Tautonia rosea: one gene and its partner. Each later gene encodes a partner of the first gene's protein in a complex. Links are inferred from orthologs where the notes say so. Each region holds a gene or a part of one and is shown in the gene's direction. Other genes may lie near its edges. The genes, in order: uvrB and HG800_RS22085.

Evidence for each region.
Region 2: the proteins of uvrB (region 1) and HG800_RS22085 are in contact, whole or in part, in a crystal structure (PDB 7EGT), measured with the Thermus thermophilus proteins. The link is inferred for Tautonia rosea from one-to-one orthologs. Residues at the interface, in WP_096411307.1 of Thermus thermophilus: Glu23, Leu25, Arg26, Asp27, Gly28, Glu29, Arg30, Phe31, Arg55, Glu326, Asp327, Phe328, Glu379, Ser382, Gln383, His398, Gly400, Arg401; in WP_096412145.1 of Thermus thermophilus: His654, Arg656, Phe657, Gln666, Asp668, Glu669, Lys680, Arg681, Leu682, Ser683, Lys685, Tyr686, Ala687.

What each region holds. Positions count from the first base shown.
Region 1 is NZ_JABBYO010000002.1:559,537-562,789, reverse strand. What follows is about bases 196-3,128. They hold uvrB (excinuclease ABC subunit UvrB), read left to right. Parts: upstream 196-596; coding sequence 597-2,660; downstream 2,661-3,128. Other genes in these bases: HG800_RS05105 (DUF4174 domain-containing protein), read left to right, coding at 2,801-3,128; HG800_RS05115 (helix-hairpin-helix domain-containing protein), read left to right, coding at 196-531. Outside these bases: more of HG800_RS05115, read left to right, coding at 157-195; more of HG800_RS05105, read left to right, coding at 3,129-3,253. UniProt on the Escherichia coli protein: The UvrABC repair system catalyzes the recognition and processing of DNA lesions. A damage recognition complex composed of 2 UvrA and 2 UvrB subunits scans DNA for abnormalities.
Region 2 is NZ_JABBYO010000015.1:118,757-122,049, reverse strand. What follows is about bases 1-2,973. They hold HG800_RS22085 (ATP-dependent helicase), read left to right. Parts: upstream 1-335; coding sequence 336-2,612; downstream 2,613-2,973. Other genes in these bases: HG800_RS22080 (pyridoxine 5'-phosphate synthase), read left to right, coding at 2,774-2,973; acpS (holo-ACP synthase), read right to left, coding at 1-75. Outside these bases: more of HG800_RS22080, read left to right, coding at 2,974-3,293. UniProt on the Escherichia coli protein: A helicase with DNA-dependent ATPase activity. Unwinds DNA duplexes with 3'-5' polarity. Translocates on single-stranded DNA with 3'-5' polarity. Initiates unwinding more efficiently from a nicked substrate than double-stranded DNA.

The sequences.
Region 1 (3,253 bases):
GATCGGTCCAACCGGCATTTGATCTTGAGCCCTGCCGGCCCTCTCTGAAGAAAGACTCGGCTTGAGTCTGCCCTCCCCTCGGTCCTAAACTGTATTTCTGTCGATTAACCACGGGCCACGTATCCTCCAGGGAACCGGTGTCAGGGACGGGATTCGATGCCGCAGACTCGACCACTCTGGGGATGGGGACTCTGGCATCGCGGCGTCCTTGGCGCCCTGATCATGGGGCCGGCGAGCGTGCTTGTCCTTCTTGCACCGAAGGGGGAACCATCTCCCGAGGGGCTCCCTCCGTCTTCGATGGTGGTGGAGATCAATTCCGCCCCGCCACTGGCCTTGCTCGCGTTGCCAGGGCTCGGACCAACACGCGTTGATCGTATCCTTTCGGCTCGTGGCGAAGGGCCGATCGAGTCGCTCGACGCCCTCGCCCAGCGGGTGAAGGGCATTGGTCCAACGACGATTGACGGCATCCGGCCCTTTGTCCGAATCAAGGCTCCCGTCGTCCCAGAACCGCCGGCTGCGGCTTCGCCGTGATTGCAAGGCGATGACGTTCCTTCGCCCCTCTGATTTTTTTCATTCGCCACCCAATCGAGGCCGCCATGTCCGAATTCCGGATCGAACGACCGTTCTCACCGGCCGGCGACCAGCCGGCGGCGATCGAGGCTCTGGTTTCGGGAGTGACCGAAGGCAACGCGCATCAGACCTTGCTCGGCGTCACCGGCTCCGGCAAAACCTACACGATGGCCAACGTCATCGCGCGATTGGGCCGACCGGCGCTGATCCTCTCGCATAACAAAACCCTCGCCGCCCAGCTTTATGCCGAGTTTCGCGACTTCTTCCCGCACAACGCCGTTCGCTATTTCGTCAGCTACTACGATTACTACCAGCCCGAAGCCTATATCCCCCAGCGCGACATCTACATCGAGAAGGATGCGTCGATCAACGAGGAGATCGAGCGCCTCCGCCTGGCCGCCACCAGTGCCCTTGTCAGCCGCCGCGATACGATCGTCGTCTCCTCCGTCTCCTCGATCTACGGCCTCGGCTCTCCCGAAGACTACCGGAAGATGATGGTTCACCTCCGCCTCGGCGACATCATCGACCGCGACGAGATGCTCCTGAAGCTTGTCGACATCCAGTACGACCGCAACGACATCTCCTTCGAGCGGGGCAAGTTCCGCGTCCGGGGCGATGTGGTCGAGGTCTGGCCTGCCTATGAGGAAACCGCCGTCCGCATCGAGCTATTCGGTGATGAGGTAGAGACCCTGGCCGAAATCGACCCCATCTCGGGAGCCGTCATCGAGAAGCGCCCGGATCTTTACATTTATCCGGCCAAGCACTTCGTCCTTCCCGAGGAACGGATCAAGGGGGCCGTCGATGCCATCAAGGAGGAACTCGACCAGCGACTGACCCAACTGAAGGAACACGGCAAGCTCCTCGAAGCCCAGCGTCTCTCGGCCCGGACCCGGTACGACATGGAGATGCTGCTCGAAGTCGGCTACTGCCAGGGCATTGAGAACTACAGCCGGCACCTTTCCGGACGCAACGCCGGTGAGACGCCGAACACCTTGCTCGACTTTTTTCCGGCGGACGCTCTGATGTTCATCGACGAGTCTCACGTCACAATCCCGCAGGTCCGCGGTATGTTTGCAGGAGATTTCAGCCGCAAGAGTACCCTTGTCGAGCACGGGTTCCGCCTGCCAAGCGCACTCGACAACCGCCCGTTGCGCTTCGACGAATGGGAAACGAAGCTCGGCCCTCGCATTTATGTTTCGGCGACACCCAGTGATTACGAAATCACCATGTCTGGTGGCGAAGTGGTTGAGCAGGTGATCCGGCCCACGGGCCTGGTCGATCCGGTCGTTCGCGTCGAACCAGCCCGAGGCCAGGTTCCCGCCTTGCTCGAAGAAGTTCGTCGACGTGCCGAGCGGGGCGAGCGCATTCTGATCACCACCTTGACCAAGCGGCTGGCCGAAGAACTCTCGCGATACCTCAAGGAGCAAGGCACCCGGACCAAGTGGCTCCACTCCGAGCTTGACGCCTTCGAACGGGTTCAAATCCTTCGGGAGCTTCGCGAAGGGGCATTCGATGCGCTCGTCGGCGTCAACCTCCTTCGCGAAGGGCTCGACCTGCCGGAGGTGTCGATGGTCTGCATCCTCGACGCCGATAAAGAAGGCTTCCTTCGCAGCGAAACGAGCCTGATCCAGACCATCGGCCGGGCCGCTCGCAACGTCAACGCCGAGGTCGTCCTCTACGCCGACACCGTCACACGCTCCATGCAAAACGCGATCGACGAGACGAATCGTAGACGAGCGAAACAACTGGCCTATAATTTAGAGCATGGTATCACGCCTGAAACCATTCGAAAGGCGATTCGACGCGGGATCGAGGAGGAGATTCAGGCCCGATCGATTGCCCGTAAGGCCGTCGGAAAGAATGAGGAGGCTGCCATCACCGAGGAATATCTGAACGAGTTGGAAGGCGAGATGCTTCAGGCCGCGGAATCGCTCGAATTTGAGCGGGCGGCGGCCCTTCGCGATCGAATCGTTCAGTTGCGTGCTCAGGTCGAGGGCGGACCGGAACGCCCCCTGGCATCTCCTCAAGCCGTGGGGGCTCGTCGTCGAGGGGCTGGGAAGAAAGGAAGAGGTCGTCCGAAACCCGGTTGAACCGGAACTTCATGGATCGAGCGTTCCCCATGGCATAACTCCTGCACACGATCACGGCCATAACCTAACCTTGAGAGAGAGAAGGCCATCAAATTCAGACGTTTGAGCGTCTTCGAGAATTCCCGAGAGGAGTCTCAGTCGTGTCATTGCGCACCTTGATTTTGCTCAGTCCCTTTGTCCTTGCCGTCATTCTGGGACGTGCCTCAACACTTCCTGAGGAAACGCCCGAGCAGGAGACTGGGCCAATGCACCACTTTTCGATGAAGCGTTACCAGTGGAACAGCAGACCGGTTCTCATCTTTGCCCCTTCGAGAGACGACCGATCGTACTGCGAAACCAAGATGATCTGGAATCGCAATGGTCCTGAGCTGGACAATCGCGACATCGTGCTCATCGAGGTCTTCGAGGATGGAACGAGTCGCGCTGAGGGACGGGAGATCCCGCAAGATTCCGCGAATCATCTCCGCGAGTCCTACCAAATTGAGGAAGGGAAGCTGGCCATCGTCCTTGTCGGCAAGAATGGTTCGGAAAAAGGGCGTTGGGAGAAACTCCCCCCCTTGCAGCGGATCTATGAAATGATCGACGCGATGCCA
Region 2 (3,293 bases), on another replicon or contig:
CTCACCATGCTGCTCAATCATCTTGCCAATCCGGGGCACCTCAATAATGTCGGTCCCGATCCCCAGAATGTTCATGCGTGGTCGATCCTCTGTTCGAAGCAAAGCAAGTGTTCCGACCTCTGAAACCGGGTACGATCCCTGAGTTTATCCAAGTCAAGCCCGACTGGCCAATCGGGCCATCATTCCGCTGCCAAGCAATCGTCAATAGCCTGGCAACCAGGCAGGGGCCCCCCAAGGGAATCAGATCGCGGGAGATCCCGCTCAATGGTATACTGCCCTTCGATGCGATACGGACGTACCGGTCTCGACGTCACTCTGCCAGGGACGGATCGCTGATGGATTTGCTCTCCGATTTGACGGCCCCCCAGCGAGAAGCCGTCTCTCACGTCAATGGCCCGCTCCTCGTCCTTGCCGGAGCCGGATCAGGTAAGACACGGGTCATCACGCGAAGGGTCGCCTCGCTGCTCGGACACGGTATTCCCGGACGTCAGATCCTCGCGCTGACCTTCACCAACAAGGCTGCCACCGAGATGCGGGAACGGATTACCGCCCTGGCGCCCAATCACGGCGTCTGGGTTGGAACCTTTCACGCGCTCTGTGCGCACCTTCTGCGCGAATTCGGGCCGAAGATTGGCCTCGATCGGGGTTTCACCATCTACGACCAGCCCGACCGGCTCCGCGTCCTCAAATCGGTCATGGAGCAACTCGACCTCCTCGACGCCGGCGTTGCCCCGGAAAAGGTCGAGGCCGCCATCAGCCGAGCCAAGAACGACATGCTTGATCCCGAGACCTATCTGGCACGCCGGGGAGATGGCTCCGACCACGTCTCCGCTGTCGTGGGTCGAGTTTTCAAGGGCTATCAGAAGCGTCTCCTCGAATCGTCCGCCGTGGATTTCGACGACCTTCTCACGCACGTGGTCTCGTTGCTCCGCCAGGATCAGGACCTTCGTGCACGTCTCGACGACCGTTACCGATACATTCTCGTTGATGAATACCAGGACACCAACCTCGCCCAGTATGCCATTGTTCGGGCCCTTTCGGTCGATACGCCGAACCTTTGTGTGACTGGCGACCCCGACCAGTCGATTTACGGATGGCGAGGCGCGAACCTCAACAATATTCTCGAATTCGAACACGATTATCGCGGCTGCAAGGTCATTCGACTCGAACACAATTATCGTAGCACCAAAAACATCCTTCGAGTCGCCGATCATGTGATCCATCACAACCGTCGTCGCAAAGCCAAGGTCCTGACGACGGAAAACCCCGATGGCGATCCGGTCGAGCTCACCACCTTCGCCAACGAGACGGAAGAAGCCCAGGCCGTTGCGTCCACCGTCGCCGACCTCGCGAGAAATGGGGGCTATTCGTTTGGGGAAATCGCGGTCTTTGTTCGAGTCACTGCCCTGACCCGAGGCCTCGAATCCGCCTTCCGATCCCTCGCGATCCCGTATCAGGTGGTTGGTGGTGTCTCGTTCTACGAACGTCTCGAAGTGAAGGACGTGCTGGCCTATCTGAGCCTTCTCAACAATCCCAAGGATGACGTCGCGTTTCTCCGAGCGATCAATGCTCCACCTCGGGGACTCGGAAAGGTCAGTCTCGACCGGCTTCAGGGCCATGCGCGAGAACACGGCATTCCCCTCAGTGCTGCAGTCCGAGAAGCCGCTTCGATCGCAGGCCTGACCCCCAAGGCCCGATCCGGGCTTCGCGATTTCGTCCTCCTGATGGATGAGCTCGCCGCCCTCAGCGATCACTCCTCGGCAGAGGAGCTCACACGAAAGCTCATGAACCTCAGCGGATACCGGGACTACTGGGCCAATCAACCCAAGGGAGACGGTGAGGACCGCGTCGCCAACCTCGATGAGCTCGTTTCAGCCGCTCGCCAGTTTGACCTGGAGCATCCCGAGTCCACCGTCCTCGACTTCCTGGCCGATGTCACCCTCAGCTCTGCCGTCGATCGCTGGAAAGATGAAGGAGGAGCGGTCACTCTGATGACCCTTCATGCCTCCAAAGGATTGGAGTTCCCGGTCGTCTTCATTGTCGGCATGGAACAGGGTCTCCTCCCCCATTCCAGGGCTTCCGACAACGACGCAGAGCTGGAGGAGGAACGCCGACTTTTCTTCGTGGGCATTACCCGCGCTCAACACGAACTCCGGCTGAGTCATTGCCGAGTCCGAGAATTTCGGGGCCAACGATCGGTTGCGATCCCCTCGCAATTTCTCATGGAATTACCCGAAGGCCCGATCCGCTACCGTGACCTCTCCGGAGGTGATGGCGAAATGCCGTTCTCCTCCAGGCGAGTCTCTCGCACCTCATCCCCTCCTGAACCTCGGCCCGTCTCGGCCTCGTCTGGTGAGCGTGTTCGGTTCACCACGGCCGCCGCGCTGGCCAACCCCTCAGGGGCATCGGCACGATCCGACACGGCATCGACCATCGATCTGTCCGCGTTTCGGCCGGGTATCCTCGTACTTCATCCCGAGTATGGACTCGGGAAAATCGTCTCCATCGATGGTGCTGGTCCCAACCGCAAAGGCCGGGTCGCCTTCACCGTGGGAGGAGAGAGAACATTCGTGCTGGCCCGATCGCCCCTCCGACCAGTCAAGCGATCTTGAATCATGACGCGCGTCTCATCCCGAATTGCAGAAACGAATCGTCTTCAACTCGATGGCATCGAACCTCGTGTCTGGTGTTGATGTCGAGTCAGAAGCAAACCCTTTGTGATGACCGAACGCCCAGCTAGGAGGTCTCCGACCCGTCTCGGAGTTGTCCGATCATGATTCGCCTCGGCGTCAACATCGATCACGTCGCCACCATTCGTCAGGCCCGAGGAGGTCGCGAGCCCGATCCCGTCTGGGCCGCCGTCCTCGCCGAGCTGGGAGGTGCCGACGGCATTACCATCCACCTGAGGGAAGACCGTCGACACATCCAGGAGCGAGATCTGCGAGTCCTTCGGGAAACCGTTCGTACTCGCCTGAATCTCGAGATCTCCCTTGCCCCGGAGATCGTGTCCATTGCCATGAATGTCCGACCCGATCAAGTTACCTTCGTTCCCGAACACCGCCAGGAAGTGACAACCGAAGGCGGACTCGACCTGCTCAAGCATCGCGATCGCATCGCTGAAGCCGTTTCTCGCTGCCAGGACGCGGGAATCGAGGTCAGCCTCTTCCTCGACCCCGACCCGGCGCAACTCGAGGCAGCCGCCTCGGTCGGCGCCATCGCGGTCGAACTCCACACCGGCCGATACGCCGACGCGCTCAACCCACCTTCGCGTCAAAGGGAACTCGAAGCATTAT